DNA from 3 places in the Bhargavaea sp. GQ12 genome. Region 3 is predicted to be linked to each of the others. Evidence: riboswitches for the same ligand, from Rfam matches in the RefSeq annotation. Region 3 holds a riboswitch; each other region holds the start of a gene.
The links. Region 3 has a riboswitch for thiamine pyrophosphate ahead of AC6CHQ_RS13375 (YkoF family thiamine/hydroxymethylpyrimidine-binding protein). Riboswitches for the same ligand answer to the same signal wherever they lie in the genome.
Positions count from the first base shown of each region.

Region 1: linked by a shared signal. The riboswitch ahead of tenA (thiaminase II) and the one ahead of AC6CHQ_RS13375 (YkoF family thiamine/hydroxymethylpyrimidine-binding protein) in region 3 are both predicted to bind thiamine pyrophosphate.
Region 2: linked by a shared signal. The riboswitch ahead of thiT (energy-coupled thiamine transporter ThiT) and the one ahead of AC6CHQ_RS13375 (YkoF family thiamine/hydroxymethylpyrimidine-binding protein) in region 3 are both predicted to bind thiamine pyrophosphate.

Region 1 is NZ_JCAXEU010000009.1:111,921-121,693, reverse strand. Features, by position in the region: gene AC6CHQ_RS10215 (ABC transporter ATP-binding protein) at 1-818, opposite strand, end outside; gene AC6CHQ_RS10210 (TetR/AcrR family transcriptional regulator) at 815-1,444, opposite strand; gene thiW (energy coupling factor transporter S component ThiW) at 1,668-2,171, opposite strand; gene thiE (thiamine phosphate synthase) at 2,168-2,800, opposite strand; gene thiD (bifunctional hydroxymethylpyrimidine kinase/phosphomethylpyrimidine kinase) at 2,823-3,656, opposite strand; gene thiM (hydroxyethylthiazole kinase) at 3,653-4,447, opposite strand; gene tenA (thiaminase II) at 4,444-5,127, opposite strand; TPP riboswitch at 5,222-5,329, opposite strand; gene AC6CHQ_RS10180 (TetR/AcrR family transcriptional regulator) at 5,386-5,970, opposite strand; gene AC6CHQ_RS10175 (hypothetical protein) at 6,072-6,626, shown strand; gene AC6CHQ_RS10170 (phospholipid phosphatase) at 6,732-7,415, shown strand; gene AC6CHQ_RS10165 (TlpA family protein disulfide reductase) at 7,496-7,930, opposite strand; gene AC6CHQ_RS10160 (peroxiredoxin) at 7,968-8,486, opposite strand; gene abc-f (ribosomal protection-like ABC-F family protein) at 8,568-9,773, opposite strand, start outside.
Region 2 is NZ_JCAXEU010000030.1:3,204-12,976, reverse strand. Features, by position in the region: gene AC6CHQ_RS15865 (M3 family oligoendopeptidase) at 1-185, opposite strand, end outside; gene AC6CHQ_RS15860 (TspO-related membrane protein) at 352-1,095, shown strand; gene map (type I methionyl aminopeptidase) at 1,145-1,900, opposite strand; gene AC6CHQ_RS15850 (magnetosome magnetite crystal formation protein family) at 1,968-2,309, opposite strand; TPP riboswitch at 2,414-2,520, shown strand; gene thiT (energy-coupled thiamine transporter ThiT) at 2,607-3,170, shown strand; gene AC6CHQ_RS15840 (SGNH/GDSL hydrolase family protein) at 3,379-4,305, opposite strand; gene AC6CHQ_RS15835 (DEAD/DEAH box helicase) at 4,302-5,525, opposite strand; gene AC6CHQ_RS15830 (amidase family protein) at 5,721-7,181, opposite strand; gene AC6CHQ_RS15825 (Fur-regulated basic protein FbpA) at 7,235-7,390, opposite strand; gene cax (calcium/proton exchanger) at 7,471-8,517, opposite strand; gene AC6CHQ_RS15815 (carboxylate--amine ligase) at 8,626-9,773, opposite strand, start outside.
Region 3 is NZ_JCAXEU010000017.1:16,787-26,559, forward strand. Features, by position in the region: gene AC6CHQ_RS13350 (Ltp family lipoprotein) at 1-88, shown strand, start outside; gene AC6CHQ_RS13355 (YetF domain-containing protein) at 213-941, shown strand; gene AC6CHQ_RS13360 (energy-coupling factor transporter transmembrane component T family protein) at 1,093-1,851, opposite strand; gene AC6CHQ_RS13365 (ABC transporter ATP-binding protein) at 1,832-3,259, opposite strand; gene AC6CHQ_RS13370 (ECF transporter S component) at 3,252-3,833, opposite strand; gene AC6CHQ_RS13375 (YkoF family thiamine/hydroxymethylpyrimidine-binding protein) at 3,835-4,425, opposite strand; TPP riboswitch at 4,521-4,626, opposite strand; gene AC6CHQ_RS13380 (MFS transporter) at 5,093-6,292, shown strand; gene AC6CHQ_RS13385 (TRAP transporter substrate-binding protein) at 6,535-7,560, shown strand; gene AC6CHQ_RS13390 (TRAP transporter small permease) at 7,627-8,145, shown strand; gene AC6CHQ_RS13395 (TRAP transporter large permease) at 8,130-9,425, shown strand; gene AC6CHQ_RS13400 (SMP-30/gluconolactonase/LRE family protein) at 9,438-9,773, shown strand, end outside.

The DNA of each region.
Region 1 (9,773 bases), on a different contig from region 3:
TTATCCAGCTCAAAGTGCTTCAGCACAGCCAGCACCTCTTTTACCTTGTCCGCATCGGCCATGAATTCTGCCTCAGAGCCTTCCTGCACAAACTCATGCACCCCCTCCATGCGTCCAACTTCCGACAGATCATCCGGCGTCCGGACCCTGTAGTGCACGCGAGTGATGTGCTTGAGTTCACTGAACCGGCCGGTTTCGATGATTCTGCCTTCACGGATGATGGCCATCCGGTCGGCCAGCTTTTCGACCTCAGAGAGGATGTGGCTGCTGAGGAGGATGCTTTTGCCCTCAGATTTTGCCGCAAGCACATGATGGTGGAACGTCCGCTCCATGAGCGGGTCGAGCCCGGTTGTCGGCTCATCAAAGATCAGCAGGTCCGCCTCCGACAGGAACGCGGAGATCAGCGCGACTTTCTGCCGGTTCCCCTTTGAATACGTCTTGCATTTCTTTTTCGGATCCAGCCGGAACTCCCGGATCATGGCATCCATCTTTTCTTTGTTTTCATTTCCGCTCAACTTCATGAAAAAGCGGATCACTTCGCCGCCGGTCAGATTCGGCCATAGCTGGACATCGCCCGGCACGTAGGCGATATGCTTCCGGTAGTCCGGCTGCGCGGCCACCGGCTTTCCGTGGATCCGCACTTCCCCCGATGTCGGGCTGATGGCTCCGATAATGGCCCGGATCGTGGTCGACTTACCTGCGCCATTCGGCCCGATGAACCCAAACACTTCCCCTTCCCGGATTTCAAAAGAAACATCATCCACTGCGGTGAACTTTCCGAAACGCTTCGTAATCCCCTTTAGCTCCAGCACGCTCATGACCGGTCCCCCTTGTAATAGATCGTCTTCATCGCTTCCAGATACACATCGAATTCATCCCAGTAACGGTCCAGGTCATTGAAGTCCACGCCTTCCGTTTTCATCCGCTCCTCCGCCTCCCGCGCATAGCCGTCAAATGTCCACTGGACGAGCCGCATGAGTGTTTCCGGAGGCAAGTCGCCGCGGAACCGTGACAGATCGAGGCCGTCAAACATCTTCCGTGTCCCTTCCTCCATGAGTGTTTCCAGCCGTTCCTTGAAGAAAGAAGGCACTTCGGGCGACAGAAAGATCACCGCGGCAAATGCGGAGATCTCAGGATGCTGCCGGAAATAGATGCGCTTAGACTCCGCGATGCGGGCCATCCGCTCGATGAATCCCTCCTGCTCCGTGCCAATCCACTCCTCCAGGCTTTGTTCCATATGATTCAGCGCAAAGCCGATGCAGTCCCGGAACAGGTCTTCCTTGTTCTCGAAATAGTAATACAGCATCCCCTTGCTCATGCCCGCATTCTTTACGATCCGGTTTGTTGATGCTTTGCCGAATCCGTTTTCCGCGAACTCCCTCATGGCTGCCTTCAGAATCTCTTGCTGACGGTCGCTTTCCAAGCGCCTGAATGATTCTTTCATCGTTTACACCCCGTTCTGCGGATGGTATTGACCACCCTGGTCAACGCCAGTATATGACAAGTTGACCAGGGTGGTCAAACGAGAGCAAAAACAATGCGGAGGCCACCTGCCTCCGCATTTCATCCGGCTTCTATTAGCGCTCACAGAAGGTGAGTGAGGCCTAATGATAACCATACCCCCAGCCTCGAGGGCTCATATGATTCTATGAACGATCATCCGGGATTTATGAACGCTCCCCGATTGCGGGTAGCCGGCCCGCCGACTCCAGACGGATTGCGATGGCCAGGCCGATCAGCGCGCCGCTGATGCTCGAGACGAGAAATGCCGGCAGGAAGAACAAAGCACCTGCCGATGCGCCCATCAGGAGATTGGCATAGGGCGCCGCAAGAAGCGAGGCGATGATGCCGGTTCCGAACATCTCGCCTGCCGATGCCGTCCATGTCCTGCCCGTCTTCACGTAAAGCCAGCCTGCCAGGAGCGCGCCGATCATGCCGCCGGGAAAGGCGAGCAGTGAACCGGTCCCGGTGAGGATCCGGATCAGTGCTGTCAAAAATGCAATCATGACTGCAGGACCAGGCCCGAGCGAGACGGCTGCGATGACGTTGACTGCGTGCTGGACAGGGTAGGCCCGCGCCACGCCCGCCGGGAAAGAGACAAATACCGAGCCCGCTACTGCAATCGCGGTGAACATGGTCATGAGGACGAGTGTCTTTGTATTCCATTTCATGTGACCGCACGCCTTCTCCGCCTAATCGTTTCCTCAATCGCCATCCGGATCTCCCGTGCCGACCGCTCCGGATCATCCGCCAGGGAAATCGCCGTGATGACGGAGACGCCGGATGCGCCGGACGCGATGACAGGGCCGGCATTAGCCGCAGTGATGCCGCCGATGCCGACTGACGGGAGCTCCGGGAATGCCTCAGCCGCTTCCCGGAGCGGCAACGTGCCGCAGACCGGGCGGGCATCCGGCTTGGATGTCGTCTGGTAAACCGGGCCGATGCCGACATAGTCCGCACCTGCAGCAGCGGCTTCCCGGACTTCATCCAGGTTATGCACCGAGACGCCGAGGATCCGGTCACCGATTAGCCTGCGCACTTCTCCGGCGTCACCGTCATCCTGTCCGATATGGACACCGTCTGCCCCGAGCTCCAACGCAAGGCGCACATCATCGTTCACGATAAACGGCACGCCGTATGCCCGGCACAAGTCCCGGCAGGCTTCGCCGAATGCACGCAGTTCACGTCCCTCAATCGCACCGGGGCCCTTTTCCCTCAGCTGGAAGCAGGTGATGCCGCCCCTCAGCGCCGTCTCCAGCACCTCCAACGGATTGCGCGCGCCGGTATTTGGGCTTCCCATAATGAAATAAACGCCTAGCTTCTCACGAATCAATGAGCACCTCTCCTTTCAGGGCGCTTCCCGCCCGGTGGTATGCCCAGTGATTGGTCGGCCCGTGACCCGCTCCCAGGCCGAGGCCGTCGGAAATCGCCGCGTGGATAAACCGCTTGGCTCCAACGACCGCTTTTTCAAGCGGTTCCCCGGCCGCAAGAAATGCCGTAAGTGCCGCAGAAAACGTGCAGCCGGTGCCGTGGGTGTCTTTTGTCCGGATCCGCTCCGCCGATAGCCAGATCCGCTCCCCGCGACCATCCATAAACAGGTCACAAGCCCGCTCTTCTCCCTCAAGATGGCCGCCCTTGACGACAACGGATTGGGTGCCCAACGCAATCAGCCGGCGCCCGGCTTCCTCCATGTCTTCCAAGCTCCGGATCATCATCCCGGCAAGCACCTCCGCTTCAGGGATGTTCGGAGTGATGACCGTGGACAGCGGCAGAATCTTTTCCCGCATCGCCTCCACGGCCTCTTCCCGCAGCAGATGCGCGCCGCCCTTCGCAATCATGACGGGGTCCACGACAAGCACCGGGTGGCCCGCACCGGCAAGACCCGCCGCGACTTCAGCAATAATATCCCCGGAAAACAGCATGCCGGTTTTAACGGCGGCCACATCAAAATCCGCAAACACCGCATCCATCTGTGCGCGGACCGCCTCCGGGCCGAGCGGCCAGACGCCGTGCACACCGAGCGTGTTCTGAGCGGTGACGGCAGTGAGCGCGGACGTGCCGAACACGCCCAGCTCCTGGAAGGTCTTCAGGTCCGCCTGGATGCCCGCGCCGCCGCCCGAATCCGATCCTGCGATTGTCAGTGCCACACTTGTCATGCCCGCACCTCCTCGGCCGGCTCCGGAACCGCGAAGTCTTCCTCTCCCAGTAACGCCAGCCGGTCGATAAACGCAGAAAGGAAGCTTCCCAGAAGAGATGAAGTTGCCGCCGCCCGCTCTCCTGCCGCCTTGTAGAAGGCGAGTGCCGCGGCCACGGCGCGGAACGGGTCATCTTTGCCCACTGAGAGAAACGCTCCGCACACCGCGCTCAGCAAACAGCCGGCGCCGGTGATCCGGCTCATGACCGGATGTCCACCGCTGATGCGCACGATCCGCTGACCGTCCGTCAGCGCGTCCGTTTCCCCAGTCACCGCCACAACGCATCCGTACTGCCGTGCCACCTCCGCGGCAACTGTCTCCGTGTCCATGTCACCATCACCGGCATCCACCCCCGAAGCCTGCCAGTCCACGCCCGCAATCGCGGCAAGTTCACCTGCGTTGCACCGGATCAGCGTGACATCCACCGCCCCGAGCAGCCGGCTGACGGCGTCCCGGCGGAATTGCGTCGCGCCGGCACCGACCGGATCCAGCACGACGGGATTCCCTGCCCCGTTCGCCGCCTTGCCCGCCATTTCCATCGCCTCCAGCGACTCCCGGTGGAGCGTACCGATGTTCAGCACCGTGCACGACGCGGCTGCTGCCATTTCTCCGGCTTCTTCCGGCGCGTCCGCCATGACGGGGGAAGCACCGAGTGCAAGCAGCCCGTTTGCCTGGAAGTTCGCAACGACGATGTTCGTCATGCAGTGGACAAGCGGCCGCCTTTCACGGAGTTCCGACAACAGTTTGCTCATCGGACCCCCTCCATTTCCGGGGTTTCCCACTGTTCTCGTGTCCATGCCATTTCCCAGAAGTTCAGCTCATAGATGCTGCTTTTGCGGAACCTCTCCCCAAGTTCCAGGATGCGCTCCTCGGGCAGTTCCTCCGCCAGCCGGTTCATCCTGTCGATCTGCTCGTTCACGAGTTCGCCGAACCATTCGGAGCCATAGGTTGCGATCCACTTATCATAGATCGGGTGACCCGGCTCAGCGCCCTTCAGCCGCTCGCCGATCTCCCAATACAGCCAATAGCACGGAAGCAGTGCCGCAAGCACATCTGCAAGATCACCCTCGACGGCCGCCCTGTACATATGTGACGTGTACGCATAAGCAGTCGGCGCCGGCCGGAATGCCGCATGCTCTTCCGGCGTCACACCGAGCATCGTGAAGAATTCCTCATGAAGTGCCAGTTCCGCTGAGCATGTCGCTTCCGCATGCTTGGCAAAGCTTTGTGTCGTCAGCAGGTCTTTCGCCTTCACCGCGCCGAGCGCCTGGACTTTTGCGAAATGCGACAGGTAATACGCGTCCTGCAACACATAAAATCGGAAGACGTCCTCATCGAGCGTTCCGTCCGCAAGCGCCTCTACGAAAGGATGTCGGAAACTTGCCTCCCAGATCCCATCGCACTCCCGCCGTACCCGTTCACAAAATCCCATCTTCTCCGTCCCCTTTCCTAATTGGAGAACATGAAAAAGCCGCCTTCCGGATCAACGCGGAAGGCGGCCTGAATCAGCATTCGGATAAAGCAAAAGCTGCGCGGCCCCACTTCCCTACGCCGGTATGATCCGGATCAGGTTCCAAGGGTCCGCGCAGCCCATGCGCGTCTCAGCCTTTCGAAAGGCTCCCCCAGTGGCAGTTCATGTTCGGTTTTCACCATCACTATATCATGGGCAGAATATTTTGCAAGAGGGGCCTTACCTGCAGATCCGGCCGACCGAGTCCCTGATGAGCGCTTCTACCAGATCTGTTTTAAGCCGCTCAGGCTCCAGGAAGGCGTGGAGTGCAAGTCCGTCGATGATGGAATAAAGGCGCTCTGTCTCAAGCGTAAGGTCCAGGCCGTTTTTCAGCACGCCTTCATATTCGAGAAAAGAAAGCATCTTGCTGACCGCTTCATAGACACCGACTTCCGGAATTCCTTCCAGGTCCCGCCGGTGCCGGACATGCGCCTGGAAAGTAAACCATACATCCGTCTCCGCACGCCGTTCCGCATCCATCGGCACGATCTCGAGGAAAACCCGGATCACCTTTTCCCGGGGCGGAAGATCTTCCTGCAGAATGCCCAGTGCCCGTTTTTCAACCCGTTCATTGACAAGGCGCATCGCGTACACCAGCAGTTCATCCTGGTCTTTAAAGTAATGCCGCAGGGCACCTGTCGACAGCCCCGCTTCCCCGGCAATGTTGCGAACCGTCGCTCCTTCCATGCCCTTTTCCAGGATGACCCGCCACATGGCCTCCGCAATCTGCTCGCGCCGCTCCTCATGATTCACGATTTTTGGCATACCACTAGTATATCATCGATTTTTAAATAAAACACTTGTGTTAAATAAATACAACGTGCTAAAATCTAAATAACACAGATGTATTAAAAAGGAGTGCAAACATGAGCCTCATCGCCTACCTGATCATTGCCGTGGAAATCGGATTCTGGGTGTTTATCGCTGCCGGCCTTGTCACACGCTACCTGCTCGGAAGAAAACGTCTCGGGCTGCTGCTGCTCGCCATGACGCCGTTGCTGGACCTGACGTTGCTGATCGCGACAACCTATGACATCCTCGCCAATAAAGCGACTGCCACGGCCGCCCATGGCATCGCCGCCATCTACCTCGGCGTCTCACTTACCTACGGCAAACGGATGATCCGGTGGGCGGATGAGCGCTTCCGTTACCACATCATGAAAAAGGGGCCGAAGCCTGCAAAGCGGTACGGTTACGAGCATGCCAGGTATGAACTGTCAGGATCACTTCTTCATGTGCTGGCCTGGATGCTTGGCGGCGGGTATCTCTATCTTCTGATATACCTTGCGGGAAATCCCGGTCAGACCGAAGCCCTTTCCCAGATCCTGAAAGTCTGGTCGATTGTTGTCGCCATCGACCTTGCCATCGCCCTCTCCAATTTCATCTGGCCCAAGAAAGGAAAAGCGGACAGCGCCCACTGAGGTGCTGTCCATTTCTGTTATGTAACAATAAATAAGTTTCCATGCGTCCTACTTTAGGGAAGAGTGGAAGAAACTGTCCGGGAAACCGGACACGGGAGTGATGAAATGGATCCGTATATTTTCGGGGCGTTTGCCCTGGCTTATCTGGGGCTGCTGGTCTGGGTGCTGAAGAAACAGCGTTTCTGGACCCTGATGAGTGTCCTGGCGGCAGTCGCGCTGGCGCTCGTCTATGACAATGGCATTCTGGCAATCGGAAGCCTGATCGGCGAAGGCGCACTTTTGGAAGGTCTCAGTCTTGCCCGCTTCTGGCTGCATGCCCTTGTGACACCGACACTCATCCTGTTCTCGCTCGGCGCGATGCGGCAGGCGGGGATCGGATGGGCACAGAAGGGATGGGCGGCGCTGCTGTTCTGGGCAGCCGCCATCGCAGCAGTCGTCGTTGAATTCATCACCGTGCTCAGCGGTCTGAAGCTGGAGAAGGACGAAAGTTATGGCGTGCTGAGCTATTCAGCTGCCGAAGAAGCTTCGGGGCCGCCTGCCATGATCCTGATCGTTCTCGCGGCGCTTTTGGTCGCCGGGCTATTCCTTGCATGGAAGGCCGGTTCATGGTGGATGCTCGCCGGCACAATCGCCATGACCATCGGAAGCATGTTTAATCCGGATATCCCGAGCGAAGCTGCAACGAACCTGTTTGAGCTTATTCTGATTGCCTCTCTTGCGGTGACGAAGGTGAAGCTGGAGCACAAAGAAACCGGCAGTGAAGCATCCGGATCCCATGTCCTCGAATAAAGTCCAATAAGATGACGGCATGCCCAAAACCCGGCCAATCCCCACTTGCGGGAAAGGCCGGGTTTCTCTGTTTATACGTATCACAGCAGTCGGCTGATGCGCTTTTCCAGCATCAGCATGCCCCCTTCGCCCGCCTGGTAGTGGCGGAGGCGGCCTGTTTTATCGAACACGTAATAGGCAGGCACGTACCGGTTGCCGAATGCCCCGGTCAGTTCCTTCGCCCCGTCAACAAAGACCGGCTGGGTGATGCCGTGGGCAGCGGCGGCCTCTTTGATCTTCTCCATATCTGCATCATCTCCGGAGCGGGGCATATGGACAGCGACGACATTCAGCCGATCTCCGTATTTGTCTCGGATCGCGCTGATATGGGGCATCATGTCCTTGCAGAGTCCGCAGCTGACGGACCAGAAATGGATGAGTGTCGGCCGTTCGCCGACAAGGTCCGCCTTTGTTCTCACACCGTTCAACCATTCGGTTGCGCCGCCGAGTTCTGGCATCGGTGTGCGCAGTTTCATCCGATCTCCTCCTGTATGAAAGATCTACATCCCGCGGTCAGTTCGCGGCGAGGCGGCCGCCCGCCTGAAGGCCCTGAAGCGTACGGAGCGTTTCATCGACATCGCGGCCGATATCTTCCCGGAAAGCCGCCTGGTAGCGGAGCCGGCCATCCGGGCTGATGATAAAGAGGCCGCGGAGCGTGATACCCTCTTCCTCGATGAGCATGCCGTACTCCCGGGAAACAGAAAGCTTCCGGTCCGAGGCGAGCGGGAAGCTCAGGCCGCCGGGACCGTTGTTGCTGCGGGTTAGCCCTACCCAGGCAAGATGGGTATGGATGGTATCCGTTGAGACACCGATCATTGAGGCATTCAGTTCCGCGAACTCGACATGACGGTCAGAAAACGCCGTGAGTTCGGCCGGGCTTGAAAGCGCAAAGTCCAACGGATAAAAGATCAGGACCGTCCATCTGCCCTTCCTCATGTTTTCCTCCAGGCTGACCATGCCGAATTCCCGGTTCGGCAGGACGGCCTTCATTTCAAAGCGGGGTGCCGGATTGCCGATCATTCTTTCATTCATTTTCACTGCCCCCTTAATTTAAAGAAAATTCAAATTAAATTAAGGAAAGAATAGCAGAATCACGGCTGCTTATCAATGGGGTCAGTGTTTCCCAAGTCCCCTGATATCACGGGTCAGCTCAAGGAACCGGCGGTCCAGGTCTTTATATTCCGCGTCATCCGGCGATAGCATGCTGAGTTTGCCAAGTACGGCCTGGCGTTCGGTCTCGAGACGCAAGCGCTCCTCTTCACGCGCTTTCCCGTCGCTGCCTCTTTCGGTTTCTCCCCGTTTTTCTTCCCACTCGGCAGGCTTCGTCTGCTGTTTCGTCACGGTCTCTTCCCCGAATATAAGAATGCCGTCAGCAAGCTTTTCCGTGAAATACCGGTCGTGTGATGCGAACAGGAGCGTCCCGCGAAATGTCCCGAGCGTCCGCTCAAGCGCCTCCCTGGATGGCAGGTCGAGATGGTTGGTCGGCTCATCGAGCAGCAGTACGTCGGTATCTTCGAGGATGAATCTCATCAGCTTCATCTTAAGCCGCTCGCCCATGCTCAGGCCGGATAGAGGGAGTGTCCAGTGCTCCGCGGTGAATCCGAGATTCGCGAGATCGGTGCGGAGCTTTCCCTGCTGTTCGAATGTGGCGGCGGAAAAGTAGGCCTCCATCGTCTTCGATAGCGGCAGGTCCAGCACCGACTGGCTGAGGACGCCGACTGTCATCCCTTTCGTCCGCCAGATCTCCCCTTCATGCGGTTCTTCGCCGAGCAGCATGCGGAACAGCGTCGTCTTGCCTGAGCCGTTTGGTCCGAGAAGGGCGAGGCGCTCTCCGGAAAGGACAGTGAACCGGACATTCCGGAAAAGCGTACGGGTGCCAAAAGACTTTGAGACGTCCCGGAGTTCGAATACTCGCGTCCCCTTGCGGCGTCCGCCTTTCACGTCGAATTTCACGGACCCCTCCTCTTCAGGCTTCTCTACACCATCCTTTTCCAGCTCGGCTTCAAGGCGTTTGCGCTTGGAGCGGATCTGGATGTCCTTTTTCTTGGCCTTGACCCGGTAGTATTCCTTGTAGCCGCCTTTTTTCGTGGACTCCCGGTGCGCCTTGTCCGACCAGTCCGACAGCTGCGCAATTTGTTCATGGACACGTGTGATTTTTTTCTGCTGATGTTCGTAATGCTTCTGCTGTGCAACCCTTGCCGCTTCCTTCTTGTTCCGGTAATCGGTGTAGTTGCCCTCGTATTCGGTGAGGGTGCCGTGATCCAGCTCCCATACGCGATCCGCGACTTGGTCGATGAAATGCCGGTCGTGGGACACGAT
Region 2 (9,773 bases), on a different contig from region 3:
ATCAGGGCCACAATCTTTTCTGCAGCGTCGGCGGCTTCCGGTGTGCTGAAATCCGCGACCGCTTTTGCATAGCTCCGGACTTTTTCCGCCCCTTCATCTAGATGGGCTCTGAGTTCTTCAGATTCGCTTCCGCCTCTAAAGAACGTCTCAAGGTCCCAGGTGACCGGATACGTGGTTGTTGACATCCCAATTCCCCCTGACTGTTTGCCAATTTTCTAATAACAATTTCCTTACAATTATAACACGGTTGTTCGGAAGGCGAAACTTGCCAACTGGCAAAAAAGCGTCACACTTTCCGCCGTAAATACCGAAAAACCCATGTATACTAATACGGGTAGGAGGTGAAGAAGATTGATCCGAAAACTGTTGATGGGGATCGCCCTGCTTGCGGCGGTCGGCTTCCATGCGTCGGCTTTGTTCATGCCGGCATTCGGGCGGCCCGCCGGGGAGATTGCCGCGCGGCTTCCGGTCGTCTTCATGCCGTCCATGTACTCGTCGCTGGTTCTGCTCGTCCTCGTGCCGCTCCTCGTACTGTACGTGATCCGGGACGGCGGAAAGGCGGACCGGCCGGCAACCGCAAATCTGCGGGCCGCGCTTTTCATCACGGCCTGCGTCCTCCATATCATCGAACTCATCACTTGGCAGGAAGAACGCTTTATCCTGTTCACCGCAACGGAAGTGGCCATGCTCGCCATTCTTGCCGCCCTTTACTTCACCTATCCGAAAAAGGAGAACCTCATTTCCGGACGGATACCCGTCTCAGGAATCTTTTCCTATTTCTTCTTCAGCGTTCTGGTTGCAGTCCATTACGCGCTAGAGGCAAATGATTGGGGCGGCCTGGGCCTGAGTGACGCGCTCTGGGCGATCATCACGCTCACATTTGCCGCTGCGGCCGCGCTTCATTTCCTTTATCATCACCAGGACCATATGTATGCCATCGTGTTCGCCTGGATGTCCCTCATGGTCGCTGCAAGGAACGGGCTGGACGAGCCGCTTGTTAGCGCAGCTGCGCTTTTCCTCGCCGGTGCCGTCATCGCCTGGATGATCATTTCCAGTCGTCAAAGCCAAAAAGTGCCGAGAACGGCAGAAGATTAATCAGCCAATATACGCCAAACGGTCCCGGGAAATTTCCCGGGACCGTTTTTTAGTCTTCGCTGATGTCTGTAATGAGAAGTGGTCCGTCAGCCGTGACGATGACGGTGTGCTCGATCTGGGCGACAAGCGACTTGTCAGGCGTGATGAACGCCCAGCCGTCCCCGCCTTCGATAATGTGTTCAGCCTTTTGGGAGATGAACGGCTCGACAGCGAGGACCATGCCTTCTTTGAGAAGAGTCGTATCCCAGCGGTCATAGTAATTCAGCACATGGCTCGGTTCCTCGTGCAGTGAACGGCCAACACCGTGGCCCGTCAGGTTCTTGATGACATGCAGGCCGTTGTCGCTTGCCTCGCGGCTGACCGCCTTGCCGATCTGGTTCAGCCGTGCGCCCGGCTTCACTTTCTCCAACGCACTGTCGAGGGCCGACTTGGCCACGTCGATCAGCTTCTGCTTTTCGTCGTCCGGCTCGCCGGCCACGATCGAAATCCCGGTATCGGCAAAGTAGCCATTGTATGATCCGGACACATCGATGTTGACCATGTCACCATCTTTGATCACATAGTTATCCGGGATGCCGTGGGCAACCACTTCGTTGACACTGATGCATGTGAAGCCGGGAAAATCGTACTCGCCCTTGGGACCGGAGACGGCACCCTTTTCCTCGAACATGCGGCCTGCCATGTCATCGAGCTGTTTGGTTGTGACACCGGGCTTTGCGGCGTCTTTCAGCGCATCGCGGATTTCCGCACAGATGCGCCCGATTTTCTTGAGGTTCTCGAAGTCTTCTGTCGTCTTCGCGATCATTCGATTCAGCACTTCCTTCTGTGGATTCAATTTCCACTATACCACAGACCGGACGGTCGCCAAACAGTCAGGTTTTCAGCGCACGGATTCCTGCCGCGGTGCACCAGACGAACGCCGCCCCCTGCAGAACCGCATACAAAAGAGTGAGCAGGACAGTCGTGCCCGCATGCCCAAATGACGGCGCCATACCGGTGAACGCCGCTTCCCTCACTTCATTGGCTGCGATGAAAGTCGTGACCAGAAGCGCACAAAGCGGCACAGCCGGGAGGAGCTGGATGGCCAGCGCCCGCTTCGCGTGGCGGCGGACCAGGCCATCGCCCGAGGCCAAAAGCAGAATAAGCGGGAACAGGACGGGGGCGAATAGGATGCTGAAGTAATTAAATGACGCGATAAGGCGGGGATTGTCCATGGGGTGCTCCTTCCGGTAAGCGGCACAGCTGTTCCTATCCTATGCGGGGACGGGTTGAAAACACCGGCCGGGTAGTCTACACTTGGATTGTCCATACTGAATAACTGAACCACAAGGGGAGCCGCAGATGCGGCTGAGAGTGGGCGGCCGGCGCCCAGACCCTTTGAACCTGTAAGGTCATGCTTGCGCAGGGATGTGGATGGAAAACGATGCCCGAAGGCGTCCGGCTCTGTCCCGGATGCTTTTTTTATTGGTCATCCCCATCTTGCGACACTATTTAAATGGGGGTATCTTCCTATGCAGCGCAACAAACGTCTTCAATTCCTGATCGAGGTCGCGATCTTTTCCGCGATCGGCTTTGTCCTCGACCAGATCTCCATCAAACTCTGGTTTCAGGGCGGCTCCATCAGCCTCACGATGGTGCCGATCGTCCTGATGGCCTTTCGCTGGGGGCTCGGGGGCGGATTGCTCACCGGGCTGATCCTCGGCATTCTCCAGACATTTGCAGGCGCCTACATCATCCACCCGGTGCAGGGCTTCCTGGATTACATCGCAGCATTTGTCGTAATCGGAGCCGCTGCTTTCCTGCGGCCGATGGTGCTGCGGGGCGCCGACTCCGGCGAGAAGGGACGGATGGTGACAGGCATCGTCATCGGGACGGTCATCGGCGGCCTGCTCCGCTACGTCATGCATGTCCTGTCCGGCGTCGTATTCTTCGGAGCGGCTGCCATTGATGCAGGCGACAACATCTGGTGGTATTCGATCGTCTACAACGCGGGTTACATGATCCCGTCGATCATCCTGACAGCCGCCGCGTGCGCCCTCCTGTTCAGCACTGCGCCGCGATTGCTTAAGCGATAGATCCAGTCTGTCCCAGGGACGGCTGGTATAAACCGGAATTCATATGGACAGACGAACCCCCGCCGGGTCTGGCGGGGGTTTTGGGTTGGGGACATTATAACTGAGATCACCAACGCTTCAATGAAGTTAATCAACGTTTCATAAAAGATCGTCAACGTCTCAATAAACTTAATCAACATTTCACCGAAGATCGTCAACGTTTCACGCCCTATACGGAAAACGAAACCCCCTCCGGCATGTCGGAGGGGTTAAAGTAAATGGCATGGATGCCCTGAAGATGTTCATCGACTGCAGACCGGGAGAATGTCTCACCGCTTGCGTCGGCACTTCGCCCGTCCGCCTCCTGCATCCGCCGGTTCATTTCCTCGAACGAGACCGGATTCGGCGGCGGCACTTCCCATGGCTCGACAGTCAGGCCGTATGGAGAGCTCTTGAAAAAGGCATTCGCCATCCGGCGGTACCCTTCGAGCGTCGGATGGACGTCCGCCGGGTTCGGAAGCAATTGGCTGCCTTCGGCGGCAAATGCCTCTTCGACCGGTACGAAGACGGCCCCGGCGGCCTCTGCCTCCTTCTTCAGGATCGCGTTCAGCCGGCCGAGCTCTTTCCGCAGGCCGGGTTTCATCTCCTCACGGGCATGGGGATATGGAAAATAATAACCCATGATGTAAACAGTCGCCCGCGGCGCCCGTTCCGCAAGTTCATCCAAGATGGCCGCCGTGTTCTTCCTGACGCCGTTCAGCGCATAGTCCGCCGGAATCTGATCATAGGCGAGCGTGCCTGTCCGCGGATCATACCGCACAAGCCCGAGCAGGTCATTGGCGCCCGAGGAAACCGTGATTAGTGTGGCATGTTCAAGGACCGGCCGCGCCTCATCCGAGCGCACGCGTTCGAGCACCTGGCCGCTCGTGAGCCCCGGATAGGTGAGATCCTTCGAGTAAAAGGCGAGCGGTATATGCCTGCGCAACTCCATCGCAATCATGTCGGCATAGCCAAGGTCGATCGCACGGTTTGGCGTCTGACCGGCCGCAAGGGAATCACCGAGCGCGACATAGGCGGCCGGCGCCGCAGCCTTCACAAGCCCCGCTTGCGGAAGGATCATCAGCAACGCACTGAACAGGAGGACAAGCCGCTTCATCGCTGCTTGCCGCCCTTGTTCCCTTCTTTTTTCTTGCCGTTCCTCGGGCCCTTGCCCGCATTGCCCGAAGGTTTCTGGGATGACGCGGCCTGCACGGTCTTGGAGGATCCTTCGACAAGGCTGCCCTTGTGCCAGACTTTCTGTACCGGCTTGCCCGGAAGTGCACGGGTCAGTTTCCGGTATGTCTTTTCATCCGGATAGGACACGAACGACAGCACTTCCCCGTCCGCTCCCGCTCGTCCCGTCCTTCCGGAACGGTGTGTGTACTGTTCTTCGGTGCGCGGTACATCGATGTGGATCACATGCGTCAGACCGCTGATGTCGAGCCCCCGAGCCGCAACATCAGTCGCGATAAGGATGCGCACTGTGCCGTCGCGGAACCCGTCAAGCGCCTGCTTGCGCTCCATTTTGTTCATGCCGGAATGAAGGACGGCAACCGGCGCGCCCTCAAACTTCAGCTTCGACTCCTTCATGAGCAGCTGGTCCGTATTGTTGATGAAAGCCAGTGCACGCAAGCCTTCCATATGGGATAGCCTGCGGATCAGGTCCGTCTTGTCGCGATCATCCACCTTCGTGAAGGAGTGGATGACCTCGCCTTGCTTCGGCAGCTCTTCAGCAGTCACTTTAAGCTGCAGCGGGTCGTCCATGAACCGCTCGGCAACAAGCCGGATTTCATCCGTGATGGTGGCCGACACGACTGCCACCTGGCAGTCAGGCGCGGCAGCCCCGATCAGCGACTTTACATCCGTCCGGTGGTCACGTCCCAGAAGCTGATCGCCCTCATCCAGTACGATGTGGCGGATATCGTGCATTTTCAGCTTGCGGTCATTGGCCAGTTCCCAGACACGGCCCGGCGTCCCTACGACGATCGTCGGCTTCTTTTTCAGCTTCTCGATCTGGCGCTGTTTATTAGCCCCGCCGATCAGTTGCGTGACTGTGATGTCCGTCCCTTCCGTCCAATCACGGAACACTTCGACAATCTGCATGCAGAGCTCCTGTGAAGGTGCAATGACCAACGCTTCCGTTTTCTTGGAGTTGCCGTCGACAAGCTCCAGCAGAGGGATGACATACGCTAGTGTCTTCCCGGACCCGGTCGGAGACTCCGCGACGATGTCCCGTCCATCGATCATCGCAGGTATCATTTTCGACTGGATCGGCATCTCCTCTTCAAATGTCCATTTTTTCCGGAATTGCGGCTCCAGCCGTTCAATCCAACTCATCATCCATTCCCCGTTTCAATCCTTGATGGCTTTATTTTAGCACAGCGGGTGCTACCCGTCCTTTAGCGGCTGTTCCCGATAAAAGTGGGGACGTCTGTGTATGTCAACGTCTCAATGAAGTAAATCAACGTCTTCACTGAATGTGAAAAAAGGGACTTCTATCCTGAAGCCCCTATTAAATATTCTTATACTCAATCACTCATTCGGCGGCTTGACCCGGCCCTGCTCCCTTTGCTCGAAGGCATAAGCGAATCCGATCAGCAGCGGTTCCGAAAACGCACGTCCGTAGAATGCGATGCCGAACGGTTCTCCTTCTTCCGTCTTCCCGGCCGGTACCGCAACTCCGGGATAGCCCGCAGCGGCACCGAAACTGAGGCCATGGGACTGCGGAAAGACAAGAGCGGTGATATTATGTTCGCGGAATGCCCGTTCCAGTGCAACTTCAGACGACAGATGCCTGTTCCGCTCGAGCGCTTCCAGGTAGGCCCGCTCCGTCAGCGTCCCCGATGTGCGGTCCGACTGCTCCAGCATGTTCTGGCCGAATTTCAATGTTTCTTCAGGATGCCGGCTGTTGAACTCGATGACATCAGACAATGTCCGGATCGGATTGCTTGCCGGTGTCCTTCCGAGATAGGCATTTACGGCCGCTTTGAACTCGTGCATAAGCACGTCGTAGCCAAGGTCATTTTCCATGACGCCGAGATCGATGTCCTCGATGATTTCAGCGCCGCACGCCTTCAGAACTTCCAGCTTACGGTCAAACAGTTCCAGGATTTCACTTTCGGCTTCGTTTTCGAAGATGTTGCGCGCGACGCCGATCCGTGTACCTTTTAGTGCATCCCGATCAAGACTGGCTTCCCAGTCCCTGCCTTCCCATACACCGGAAAGGGATGTGACCGGGTCAGACGGATCCTCTCCGACCATCTCCCGGAACATCAGCAGCGCGTCTTCTACGGTGCGGGCAAGCGGTCCGGGTATGTCCTGCGTCATGGACAGCGGTATAACACCGGCCCGGCTGATGGCGCCGACGGTCGGCTTGATCCCGACGAGGCTGTTCTGCACGGCCGGCTCGATGATGGATCCGGTTGTCTCCGTCCCGACCGAAGCCGCAGCCAGATTTGCTGCGATTGCGACAGCTGAACCGGAACTTGAACCGCCGCAGTCAAACTGGCCGTAGGGGCTTTTCACTTGTCCGCCTCTGGAGCTATAGCCGTTCGTCATCTTGTCGGACATGAAGTTCGCCCACTCGGTCATGTTCGCTTTGCCGAGTATGACTGCACCGGCTTCCCTCAGTTTCTTGACGAGGAAGGCATCTTCAGCCGCGTAATGACCGGCCAGTGCGAGCGACCCGCAGCTGGTGTGCATCTTGTCTCCTGTGTCCATATTGTCCTTGAGAAGGATCGGGATGCCGTGCAGCGGTGATCGTGCCCCCTTCACCCGGCGCTCGTAGTCCAGCTGGCGCGCGATCTGGAGAGCTTCCGGATTCACTTCAAGGACGGCATTGACATTCCGTCCGTATTCCGAGATCCGTGACAGGTACATGACCGTCATTTCTTCCGCTGTGATGTTTCCGTTCTCCATCAATTCCTGCATCTCCCGGATAGGCGCTTCCTCGAGCCACTCATCCCGGATGCGCTGCAATCGTTCGTTCTGCATCCTTCATTCCTCCGATAGAAAAAGCCGGCCGGCTGATGGCCGTCCGGCAACGATTATTGTTCCTGAAGCTCGGTGTATTGCTTCAATAACGTATAGATGGGCAGCTCATACAGCTGCTTGCCGTCGATCTTGAAAATACCTTCATCAACCAGTTTATCGATGATGGACTGCTTTTTCTCATCCATCGGTCCTTCATGTAATTCTCTCATGGTGCATTCTTCTCCTTGCTCATGATGTTACCGAGTTCATCTTTCCCTTATTGGACGAAAACGAAACCGGATTTGTTCGGTCAAAGGAAGAAGAACCCGATGCCCATGATGAGATAGGCGGCAAGCAGGGTCAGCCCCTCAAACCAGTTTGACTCCCCGTCCAGCGTGATGACGACAGTAAGCAGAGCGGCTGTGATCATCGCGACCAATTCCGCAACCGTGAACACAAGCGGCATCTGCACCGGCATCATCAGGGAGACAAGGACCAGGGCAGGTGCAACAAACATCGCAACCTGGAGCGTTGAGCCGACGGCAATCTCGACGGATACATCCATCTTGTCCTTGACTGCCAGGATCAGTGCGGAGGCGTGCTCCGCGGCATTTCCGACGATGGCGACGATGATGACCCCGATAAAGAGCTCCGACCATCCGAATCGCTCACCGATTTCCTCAAATGTATGGACCAGGTTTTCTGAGACGAATGCGACTGCAGCTGTCGCCAGAAGCAGGATGAGGATCGCCTTGCCCTTCGACCACTCGGCTTCTTCCTCTTCTTGCGGTTTACCTTGGCTTTCTCTGTCGGCTCCTGTGAAGAACCCGCGGTGTGTGACCAGCTTAAAGAATAGCCCTGCCAGATATAGCAGGATCATGATGACCGAGATCCCGATGCTCAGGCTGATCGTGCCCCGGTCGTCCATTCCCTGGGAGAAGATCTCCGGGATCACGAACGCGACAATGATCGCAAAGATCAGGAGCCCGGCATTATAGCGGGCATCCCGCAAACTGAAATTCTGTCGCTTATGTTTGAGTCCTCCAAGGAAAAATGACAGTCCGAGTACAAGAAGTAGGTTTCCGATTACGGAACCTGTCAGGGATGCCAGGACGATGCCGACCAGTCCCGCCTTCAGAGCGAAGATGGAAATGATCAGCTCAACCGCATTCCCGAACGTCGCATTGAGCAGCCCGCCGATTCGAGGTCCTGATACGATGGCGAGCGATTCCGTCGCCCTTCCCATGATTGCGGACAGCCCGATAATGCTCACACAGCAAAGGATGAACATGACCAGACTCGTCCAGTGAAGGAAAGAACCCGCTACCACAAGCGGAACGCCAACAAATGAAATCATGGTAAAGACCTTATTCAATCTATGCGCCCCCGTTCAGAAAAGACTTGTCATCCCAAGTCATACCCTTTTCTGAGGGACGCTTAACAGCGGGCTATTTTCACCCGCCGGTTACTCTTTAGGCGGGTGCAGCTTAAACTTGCGGTAATAATTGATGGTGGACGCCCAGACGACCGCACGACGTTTTACGTTTGTTTCAAATTCCGCGTTCAGCGGGTTGGTGGCCTTGTCCTCCTGGTAAAGCGCCTTGACCTTTTTGCGAAGCGGCTCAGACTTGATCTGCTTCAGAAGCAGCCTCTTGGGGACGACATTAAAGAGCGCTTCTCTTTTATTCACAACCGGGGGCAGGTCCACTTTTCTGATCAGGTCGTCCACATAGTAAGTGGCAGGGTTGTGGCCCGCCGCAGTGACATAGTAGTTGCTGACGCCAAGCCTGCCGTTCAGCTCGAAAAATACATACCTGCCCGTCCTTTTGTCATATTTAAGATCAAAATTCGAAAATCCGGTAAATCCGGTTTCGGCAATCAGCTTCCGCACATCTTCCGTGATGCTGTCTTCGGGCCTCGCCAAAATCGCCAGATGATTGCCAACGCCTGTTGGCGTGTGGTCCTCCAGCAGGATCTGGCCGAAGACGATGAGCTTGACCTCTCCGTCCTCAGGAGACGTGTATGCCGTCACTACGGCAAGCGACCGGTCGTCTCCCGGAATATATTCCTGCAGGACAATCGGCTCGCTGTAGCCGCCATCCCTCATCAGACGGTAAGTTCCCCGATACTCCTCCACTGAATTCACAAAGTAGACTTTTTCCTTCCCGGCAAAATGGAGGCCTTGATAGGCGGGTGAATTGGCCGGTTTCATCACAATTGGAAAAGCAAATGGCAAATTCTCCTGGAACTCTGTAATCACCAGGGTCTTCGGATATGGGACGCCGGCCTTTTCGCAAGCCGCATAAAAACTTTCCTTGTTGGTCGCCCGTTCAAACACGTCCTCATTAACATAAGGAACGATCCACTCCTCGGAAAAGCGGTCCTGGAGGCGGACGAGCATCTCGGCATATCGGTCATCTGCACCGATGATGATCTTTTTCATGCCCGGGAAGTTCCGTTCGATCTTCGCAATAGTGTCAAAAAACTTCTCGGGCAGCTCGATGTCCGGCTGGATATGATTTTTGAGGATCCGTGAATTCTCTATGGGTCCGATGATCATCGGGCTGATTATATGTGTCTTGACTCCATAAGCTTCGTAGAAAGCGCGTGCCA
Region 3 (9,773 bases):
AGAAGCAATAAGAGATCAGCTAATTTCTCCCCACGGCGAAAAATTCACACAAGAAGAAGCCGATTACGCTATAAACCATTTGGAATAATTAATAGAGAATTCGCCCTCATCCTATTTAGTGGATGAGGGCGAATTCTCGTCTTAGTAAAAGGGTGTAAACCTCTGCTCCCATTGGACACACTGGCTGAAAACAGCCGAGAGGGGCGGTTCCGATGGAGTTTTTTCAACCCCAAGAAACGCTGACCGCCATGCAGTGGGTTTTGAGGGCGATTGTTTCCTATGTCTTTCTGCTGATTGTGGTCAAGGCTATGGGGCAGCGATCAATCTCACAGCTGAGCCTGCTGGATTTTGCAGTCGCGATCACAATCGGGAATATCATCGCGCACCCCCTGTCTGATGAAGGGCTCGGCCTAAAAGGGTCGATGATCACCATGGTTTCGCTTGCTTTCCTCTATTCTGCGAGTGTTTTCGCCGTTCTGAAATCAGGGAGCATTCGAAAATTCGTTCTGCCCCGGCCGCTCCCGCTCGTGGACAAAGGGCAGCTCGTTTATCCGAACCTGAAAAAAGCCCGAATCACCATCGATTATCTGCTTTCCGAGGCGCGGAAGGCGAGGATTGAAGACCTCCGGAAACTGTCGCTGGCGCTATGGGAGCCAGACGGCACAATTTCATTTTTCGAAAGTCCGCAATACCAGGGGCCGACCCGCCAGGGCTTTGACATGATACCTGAGCCGTTTGACCTGCCGGTTGTCGTCATGAGGGAAGGAAAGATCGACCGACAAGCGCTCGGGCAGGCAGGAAAGGATGAAACGTGGTTTTTATCGGTGCTGAAAGAAGAGCACTATGTGCAATTGAAGGATGTCCTGCTTGCGACAGTGGAACGGAGCGGGAAGGTGAAGGTGTTTGTCAGAGGCGGGCAATCAAAGAGTGACCGCTCGTAGAACTAGAAGAAGCTCACATAGAAGCTCGATAAGCGCACATAGAAATGGCCGGAGCGCTCATAGAACTGCCGAAAGCGCTCGTAGAAATCTATGAGCGCTCTCAATAGCGGCAATCAAAAAGCATCCGGCAACCCATTGCCGGATGCTTGCTTCATTTCCCTAAAACGAGGCCACCCGCACAACTCAGGGCCAGTACTGCCAGAAACACGCCTGCCAATACATAATCGAGACCGCTCACCTTCACTGGCCGATAGAATTCTTCGCGCCGTTCTCCGGTGAATCCCCTCGCTTCCATCGCGAAGGCGGCGCGTTCGGCTTTTCGTACGGCTCCGGCGAGCATCGGGATCAGGAGGCGTCTGGTGCCGGCGATCCGCTGCCACCAGTGCCGGTCCCGGCCGACCCCGCGGAGGCGCTGGGCCTGCCGGATCTGGGTGAGTTCGTCTTTCAAGACGGGCAGGAACTGGTAGCCGACCATCGTGCCGTAGGCGATTTTCGGCGAGATCTTGAGTTGTTGCATGAGACTCATGACGAAGGTGACCGGATTCGTGGTGAAGGCAAACAGCAGCGACAGCGTCGAGAAGGCCATAACCCGGAAAGTCAGTGACCAGGCATGGGCCCATTGCGTATCAGTGACTTGGATACCAGCGAAGGAGCCGATGACTTCACCGCCGGTGTCCGCTCCAAAGACGAGTGTCGTCCACAGGTATCCGACAGCGCCGAGCGTGAAGGGCAGCATCATGAGCGCCCACAGCTTCCAGTTGATCCGGCTCATCGTCACTTGAAGGACGAGGATCGCGATCCAGAAAAGTAGCGGCGTCCATGGATCAAAGAAGAAGGCCAGCGTGAGCATGGAGACAGTCACGATGACGAACTTCACCGACGGGTTCATGTCATGCAAAAGCCGGCTCACGGCTGTCCGCTCCTTTCGGCGGGAGAAGGTGGTGTGTGTACAGCAGTGCAGAGTCCGCCCACACATCCTCCGCTTTGAATTTTCCGGTCAGGCGTCCTTCATTAACCAAGAAAATCGAATCTGCGACAGCCGCGGCGAATTCCATGTCATGGGTGATGATCAGGAATGTGATGCCTTCCCGGGAGCGTTCGTCAATAAGCGAAAATAGCTCCTGCAGACCTGCCGCGTCCTGGCCGGATGTCGGTTCGTCCATGATGATGACCGGGCGGTTGTCGGCGAGCATTGCGCCAATCGCGACGCGGCGCTTCTGTCCATGGCTGACCGAGAACGGATGCGCATCCCAAATGGGCATGAGCTTCAGCCGTTTTGCGAGATCGTCCTGCGTTTCCGTCGTAACTAAGCCCGAGAAGGCGAGTTCGTCCCCGACGGAATTCGTCAGAAACAGGAATTCGGGTGACTGGGGAACGTATCCGGTGCCGGGTGACCGGACGGTACCGGAGTGTTTGTAAATGCCGCAGAGCGCCTTGGCAAGAGTCGATTTCCCGCTCCCGTTCGGTCCAGCGATGACGGCGATTTCGCCTTCACTCACATCAAATGAAAGCGAAGCAAGCAGCTGTTTCCCGCTGATTTCAACCGACAGGTCCGATACAGATAGGGCAGGCCTGCCGGTGATGCCGGAGGCGCGTTTTGGGAAAACAACCGGAGCTTTTGGGACGGCCGGCTCGTCCGCAAGAAGCCGGCCTTCCGAGCCGAGTGCAATCTCCCTTTCAAAGAATCCCTCCCACAGATCAAGCCGGTGTTCCACCGCGACAATCGTCAGGCCGGTCTGCTTTTGAAGGCTGTCCAACCACCGGACGAAATTCCGGGCGGTCAGCGGGTCGAGGTGGGAGAGCGGTTCGTCCAGAAGGAGGACCTCCGGCTCTGCCACAAGTGCACAGGCAGTGGCAACACGCTGCTTCTGGCCGCCGGACAGGGACTGGATGACCGAATGGCGGAAGTCCGCGAGTCCGGTCTGATCGAGCACGTTCACAATCCGTCGCTCCATGTCAGCACGGGGAACCCGCAAGTTCTCCATCGTGAAGGCGAGCTCCTCCTCGACGGTCGTCATGCAGAACTGGGAGTCCGGATCCTGGAAGACGGTCGCGATCAGCCGGTTGATCTCCCCGGGCCGGTAATCGTCGGCACTTTTCCCGAACAGACGGATGTCACCCTCCACAATTCCATCACAGTTCAGCGGATACAACCGGTTCAGCAGGTAAAGCAGGGTGCTTTTGCCGCAGCCGCTCGGCCCGCTGATGACGACCCGCTCGCCTCGGTGGATATCGAACGTCAAGCCGTTCAACGTGTTGTCCGGGTCAACAGGAAAACGGAATGAGGCATCCTCAAGCGCAAGAATCGGATCATGCACCGGCCCCACCCTGTTTCGGTCGGGAAATGGCGTAACCGCGGAGCGCGCCAGTTGCCAGCAGTCCGTCGGCGAGGTACTTGCCGCCTATTCCTGCAATGATGGCGCCGCTCAGCACGCGCAGCGTGAACATGAGGAGCACGAACGACGGGTCAAGCGCGGCATAGCCCGAGACAAAGTAACCGTAAACGAAGCTGAACACCGCAGCACCGGCGCCTGCTAGCATCATGACCGCCAGATTAAAGTGCCGGTAGCGGGTGGCGGCAAATGCCGCTTCGGCGCCGAGACCCTGGATAACTCCGGACAAGATCAGGCGCGGGCCGACCGCATTGCCGAGCATGACTTCAATGATGGCGGCAATCGTCTCCGGCAACACCGCGGCACCGGGCTTGCGGATGATGGCCATCGACAGGATCGACACGATGAACCAGATGCCGAACATCCACTCATAGGCGATCGGCCCGATCAGGCCCGCCCAGATGTTCCCGAAGTGGATGGCGACAAGATACACGATACCGAATACCACCCCGAACAGGGACATGAGCACAATCTCTTTGAGTTTCCATGACTTCAACATGTCATTTCCCTCCGTGGGACGGACTGTTGATGCTCATCGAGACCGTCATAACGAGATGGCGGTGCTCCTCGGAGCGGGCGTGGGTAAACGTCTTTTCATAAAAGTCGAACACATCGTGGATATCCCCATGGATCCCGCTCGCGTAATGCATTGACTCATTGAAGACGCCGCGTTCTTTCGCGCGCTCCACTTCACGGTAGATGACCGACATGTAATCCGGATTATTCATCGGATACAATGCAAACTGCGACGATACATATTGCTTGGTCGGGTCGTTGTTCAGCACCTCATCCGGCTTGTCCAGGTAGGCATCTCCCGCGGTGTCCCCAGGGCAGCCCGCCGAAAATGTCCCGTTCAGCGCCACATGCACGCCGGTTTTCGCTGCGTGGAGGGCCAGCGCCTTCGCCACGTTGAACACATGCACCTGCTTTCCGCGGATGACCGTCGACACATCATCCGTGTGCATCCATACCGCGGACGTGTCCACCTCTTTAAGCGCTCCCTTGATGACCGCCACAAAATCATCGGTCATCGGATTGAGCGTAAACCGGAACCCCACGATTGGGCTCATTCCACACTGCAATTCTTCCATTTCTAAATTCCCCCTTCTGAAAATGAACACAAAAAAGCTGCACCCGTGAAGATGCAGCCGTAATTTCAGAACATGCCCATTAACAGAAGGGCGCAATGAAACTCGCCGCACTTCCTCACGCAGGTCCTAACCTGATCGAGTTCAAAGGGATCGGAGCAGCGCTCTCATCTCAGCCCGTAACGGGCACCCCCAGTGCAATTGACGGTATACAGTTTGTTGTGTCCCGGGTTGCCCCGATGCCTCCAGTGTAGAGGAAGGGGGCGGGGAAGTAAAGGGGGTCCAATTAACTCTAAGCCTGACGCCCTGGAACATGAAGGCAGAAAAAGAGTTTGGGTATTTATGGATAAACAGAAAATTCCAATTAGATTTTGGTGGGTCTTTTAACTCATGTCGCTTGTTGATTTCCACAACTATTTACCACCATCGACTAGGTAATTCGGTAACCATCTATGGACTTTACCTTTCAGTATTTAATATACAGAAAATTTTAAATACAATAAGTGAGCGAATAGATGTAAGCGCTTTAAATAAATTTCGCGCTTTCTCAATTCAAATTATTGCTTCTCCGGAGGGAGAGAAAGGGGGACGATCTGCTGGTCCGTTATAAAAAAGGTAAACACGGCTCCTGTCGGATTGTTGTGAGGTTCAATTCATTAAGGGGGATCTTATGAAGCGAAACATCAACCGCAATTTCCTGAAGTTCCTCATTGTGCTCATCGCGTTCCAGGACGTGGCGGCGGGCGTTGCCGGGTCGATCATGGCCGACATTATCAAGGCGTTCCCGGATTATAACCCGACCATCGTGATGATGGTGGCGACGTTCCCGGGCCTGCTGCAGATTCTTCCCGCACTTTTCTATGGCAAGCTGTCTGCCCGTTTTAACAAGCGTCATCTCCTGTTCACCGGTCTGACGCTGTTCGTCATCGGTGGAACCATGCCATTCTTCCTTGCAGATAATCTGCCGCTCATCATCGCCTTCCGCGGGATGCTCGGACTCGGTGTAGGGATCACGATGCCACTGTCGATTGATATCATCACCGACTTCTTCGAAGGACGCGAGAAGGACTTCCTGATCGGTTTCGGTACGTCCACCGTTGCCTGCATCGGAGCGATCTTCTACCAGCTCGCGGGCGGCATGCTGGCGGATGCGTTCGGCTGGCAGTACGGGTTCCTCACATACCTGCTTCCGATCTTCATCCTGGCGCTGACGTTCCTCTACCTGCCGGAACCAAAAAAGAAGGAAGGCCAGGCGGAAGCCGGAAAGGTCAAAGTCAAAACACCGAAAGTGGTTTATTCGGTCACACTCGGACAGATGGTTTACTCCGCTCTGATCTTCGGCTATGTGACCAACATTTCGGTTGTCATCCAGAACGACCAGCTCGGCACTGCGACACAGGCGGGCATGGCAATTTCCGTCTTTACGTTCGGAACACTCCTCGCCGGTTTTGTCTTCGGGAAGGTCAAGCATCTGCTCCCGGTCTCTTATCTGCCGGTCGCCGTCCTGATGACGGGTGTGGGGATGCTGGTCTGCTACTTCTCCCATTGCCTGACGATGATCTTCATCGGAAGCATCATCGGAGGCGCAGGGATGGGCATTGGGCTTCCGGGTGTGTTCGCGCGTGTCACCGAGGCGACGCCGCCGAATTCCGGGACTTCCTATGTCGGTCTCGTCGTTGTGGCACAGGGGCTTGGCGGTATCCTTGGACCATTCGTCTTCGGAGCGATCATGCAGCTGTTCAACCAGGACATCGGGCGTTTCCCGCTCCTCATCAGCACCGTCGGCCTGTTTGCACTGGCGCTGGTCTGGTATGTCGCGGTGAAAATGCCGAGGGCCAAAACCGGTGCTCCGCAAGTTTCTGTTGAATAAGCAAGCTAATTAGGACCTCCAGTTTCATGGGAGGTTCTTTTTTCTGCGGCATAGAAGGAACCGTCAGGCCCGTCCATAATAAATCTACTAAGTTTATTGATTTATCAAACAAATCCTCCTGAACAACACTGACGGCCTGTCCTCTATAATCAAGTCAACTTAACTGGATAAAGCGCTTTCAAAATGCCTTTTGGCCATTGAGTTGGAGAAATGCAAGGACATCAAACGGGAGGGATTTGAAAATGAAGAAATTCTCATGGACTGTGCTCGGACTGTTTCTTGTGCTTTTGTCCGCGTGTTCTTCGGCGGATGGGGAAGAAGGGGAGGCGGCCCAAGCTGATTCCGAAGGCGGCGGGGAGATTCAGGAAGTGAAAGCGAAGCTCGCCCACAGCTATCCTGTCGGCTTGTTCGCTTCAAAAGGATATGAGCATTTTGCAGAACTGGCCAATGAAAAAAGTGACGGCAAGATCGAGATCGAAATTTATCCGTCCGGCCAGCTCTATCTTGATACGGCGATGCCGAATGCCGTCTCAAGCGGACAGATCGAAATGGGAGTGAACACGATGGAAATGTGGTCATCCCAATTACCACTTGCCGATTTTTCGACCTTGCCTGTATTTGATGACTACGCTCATGTTCACAGAAGCTTTGAAAATGGGCTGGCTGAGGTGTTTGAAAAAGAGTTGGGGAACTTTGGCGTAAAGCCCTTGCTGTGGACAGATTCAGGCTTTGCCTATTTTGCTTCAACGGACGAACCGCTTCTGAAGCCAGAAGACTTCGAGGGGATGCGGGTAAGGACGACAAGCCCTACAATGTCCAGGTTTGTAGAGTTGGTGGGCGGGACACCGGTCTCCATCTCCAGCGCCGAAACTGCGCAGGCACTGCAGCGTGGAACAATTGACGCCGCTGTCTCATCAGTTGCAGGGTTCCAGGCAATGCAATACTTCGAGTATAGCAATCGGTACTCGGGGAAGTTCAACGCTGGTATCGTTCTGCTTTCGGTTAATCAGAAATGGTGGGACGGTCTGAACGAAGAGACACAGGATGTATTGCTGGAAGCCGCAGCCGAAGCCCAGGACTGGATCGCGAAAGAACAGGAAGCGGTTTATGCGGATGCAACTGCTGCCCTTGAGGGTGAAGGAATGACAGGCCATGAAATCGACCGGGCTGCATTTGAATCGGTATTTGCGGAATTGAAAGCAGGGTTTATTAAAGAGGCCGGACCTGTAGGAGAAGAAGTTCTGAAAATCATCGAAGACAACAGATAACAAAGCGGGAGGACAAGAGAGATTGCTGCTTTTGTCCTCTTTCTTATTAGAAGGGGGGATTGCAAGATGAAATGGGTTATGCGACTGATGGACAGAGTCATCGATGCTGCAGGCGCTCTCGCAGGTATTTCAGTTTTCCTGATCTGTTTTGCGGTGACCTGGGGTGTCATTGCCCGATATTTTCACATTGGCGCGCATTGGGTCGAGCCGGTCACGGTTTATATGTTCATCGCCGCATCATTCCTGGCCGCTTCCTATGCAATGAAGAAAAATGAGCACATCCGGGTTGATATCCTCTTAGGTAAGCTGAATCCCGGTATGAAAAGAATGTTGGAAACCTTGCTTATGTCAGTCAGCCTTGCTCTGTTCCTCTACATTTCCAAGCTGGCTTTTGACATGTTCCAGCAGTCACTTACGTTCAATACAAAAGATCTGTCACTTCTCCAGGTGCCAATCTGGATTCCCCAAGCGTTTGTGTTTATTGGTTTTGTCCTCCTTGTCCTCTCCATTGTCCGGAGAATCTTGGTGATCTGGATGCCCGATCCGGAAGTGCAGTCAGGAGGTGGCGAATGGAATACGCAGTGATTATCGGGTTGTTTTTGCTGCTGCTGTTTCTGGGCATGCCGGTGGCATTCACGATGCTGCTGATCAGTTCCGGAATCCTGATCGTTTATATGGGGGCGGATGTCGCGAACCTTCAAATACCACAGGTCATGTATAACTCCTTGAATAACAGCATGCTGGTTGCTATTCCGGCTTTTATTCTGACCGGTCAGATTATCCTGCAGAGCGGTCTGGGAACGCGGGCATTCCGTGCTGCCGATGCGTGGTTTGGACATCTTCCGGGAGGGCTGGCGATTGCCACCGTCATTACGTGCGCCTTTTTTTCGGCTTTAACCGGTTCCAGTGTCGCGACCGTTCTAACACTCGGTTACATCGCTTCTGAGGAAATGATCAAGATGGGTTATCCGAAACGGCTGGCATACGGCGTCGTCGCAGGTGCGGGAACACTGGGTATTTTAATCCCGCCGAGCGGGCCGATGATCCTATACGGCGCAATGACCCAGGAATCAGTCGGCAAGCTTTTCATGGCAGGGATCATCCCCGGGATTGTTCTCATCAGTTTATTTATCTTGTTTATTGTCTTTACATCGCGGGGGCTGAAGCGCAGGGAAAAGGCACCGATGAAAGAGCGGTTCACTGCTCTCAAGGAAGTGATGTGGCTGTTCTTGCTCCCCGTTATTATTATCGGAGGAATCTATTCGGGCATTTTCACGGTAACGGAAGCCGCGGGGGTTGCTGCGGTAGTCAGTATTCTGCTTGCGGTAATCGTCTACCGGAGTGTCGGGTGGAAGGAACTGATCGAAGTGATGCGGGCTTCCGCCGCGAATACAGGAATGATTTGTTTCATCTTGGGATCGGCACTCCTTTTCGGATTTTCTATCACACTGATCGAATTGCCGCAGACCATCCAAGCTTATTTTGAGGCGGCAGATATAAATAAATGGGCATTCCTGGCACTTGTCACACTGATTCTTTTTGTTCTTGGAATGTTTATGGAAGTCGTGTCCATCCTTCTGATCATGACACCAATCCTTTACCCGATCATGGCCATCTATGGCTTTGACATGATCTGGTTTGGAATCTTTATGATCATCGCCCTTGAAATTGCGGCCATCACACCGCCGCTTGGGATGAATTTGTTTGTCATGATGCAAGTATCGGACAAGCAGGGGAGAAGTGTGGGTCTGATCAGGATGACAAAGGCCGCATCGCCTTATGTGGCGCTAATGATTGTGCTGCTCTTCATCATTACAACTTTGCCGGCGCTTGTGACTTGGCTGCCGTCTATTACGGATACGTAAGGGGGAAGTAAATTGAAAGCGATTGAAGGCTATACCGCACGATTCGGGGAAGGGCCGCTCTGGGATGAAGAAATCAACCGTCTGCTGTTTGTTGACTTGGAAGCGAAAAGCGTAATCAGCCAAGATGTCGTAACCGGTGACCATGAAGTCTGGAAGCTGCCGTTTCCGGTGACATCGGTGATCAAACACGATCAGGATCACTATCTGTTGGTGGCGATGCATGAAATCTTCTTGTTCAACCGCCATACGGAGATGCTTGAAGACTATCTCTCCTTTGATTTGGAGCCGCATATCCTCCTGAACGATGCCCATAAAGACTCCCTGGGGCGGATATGGGTAGGGACAGTG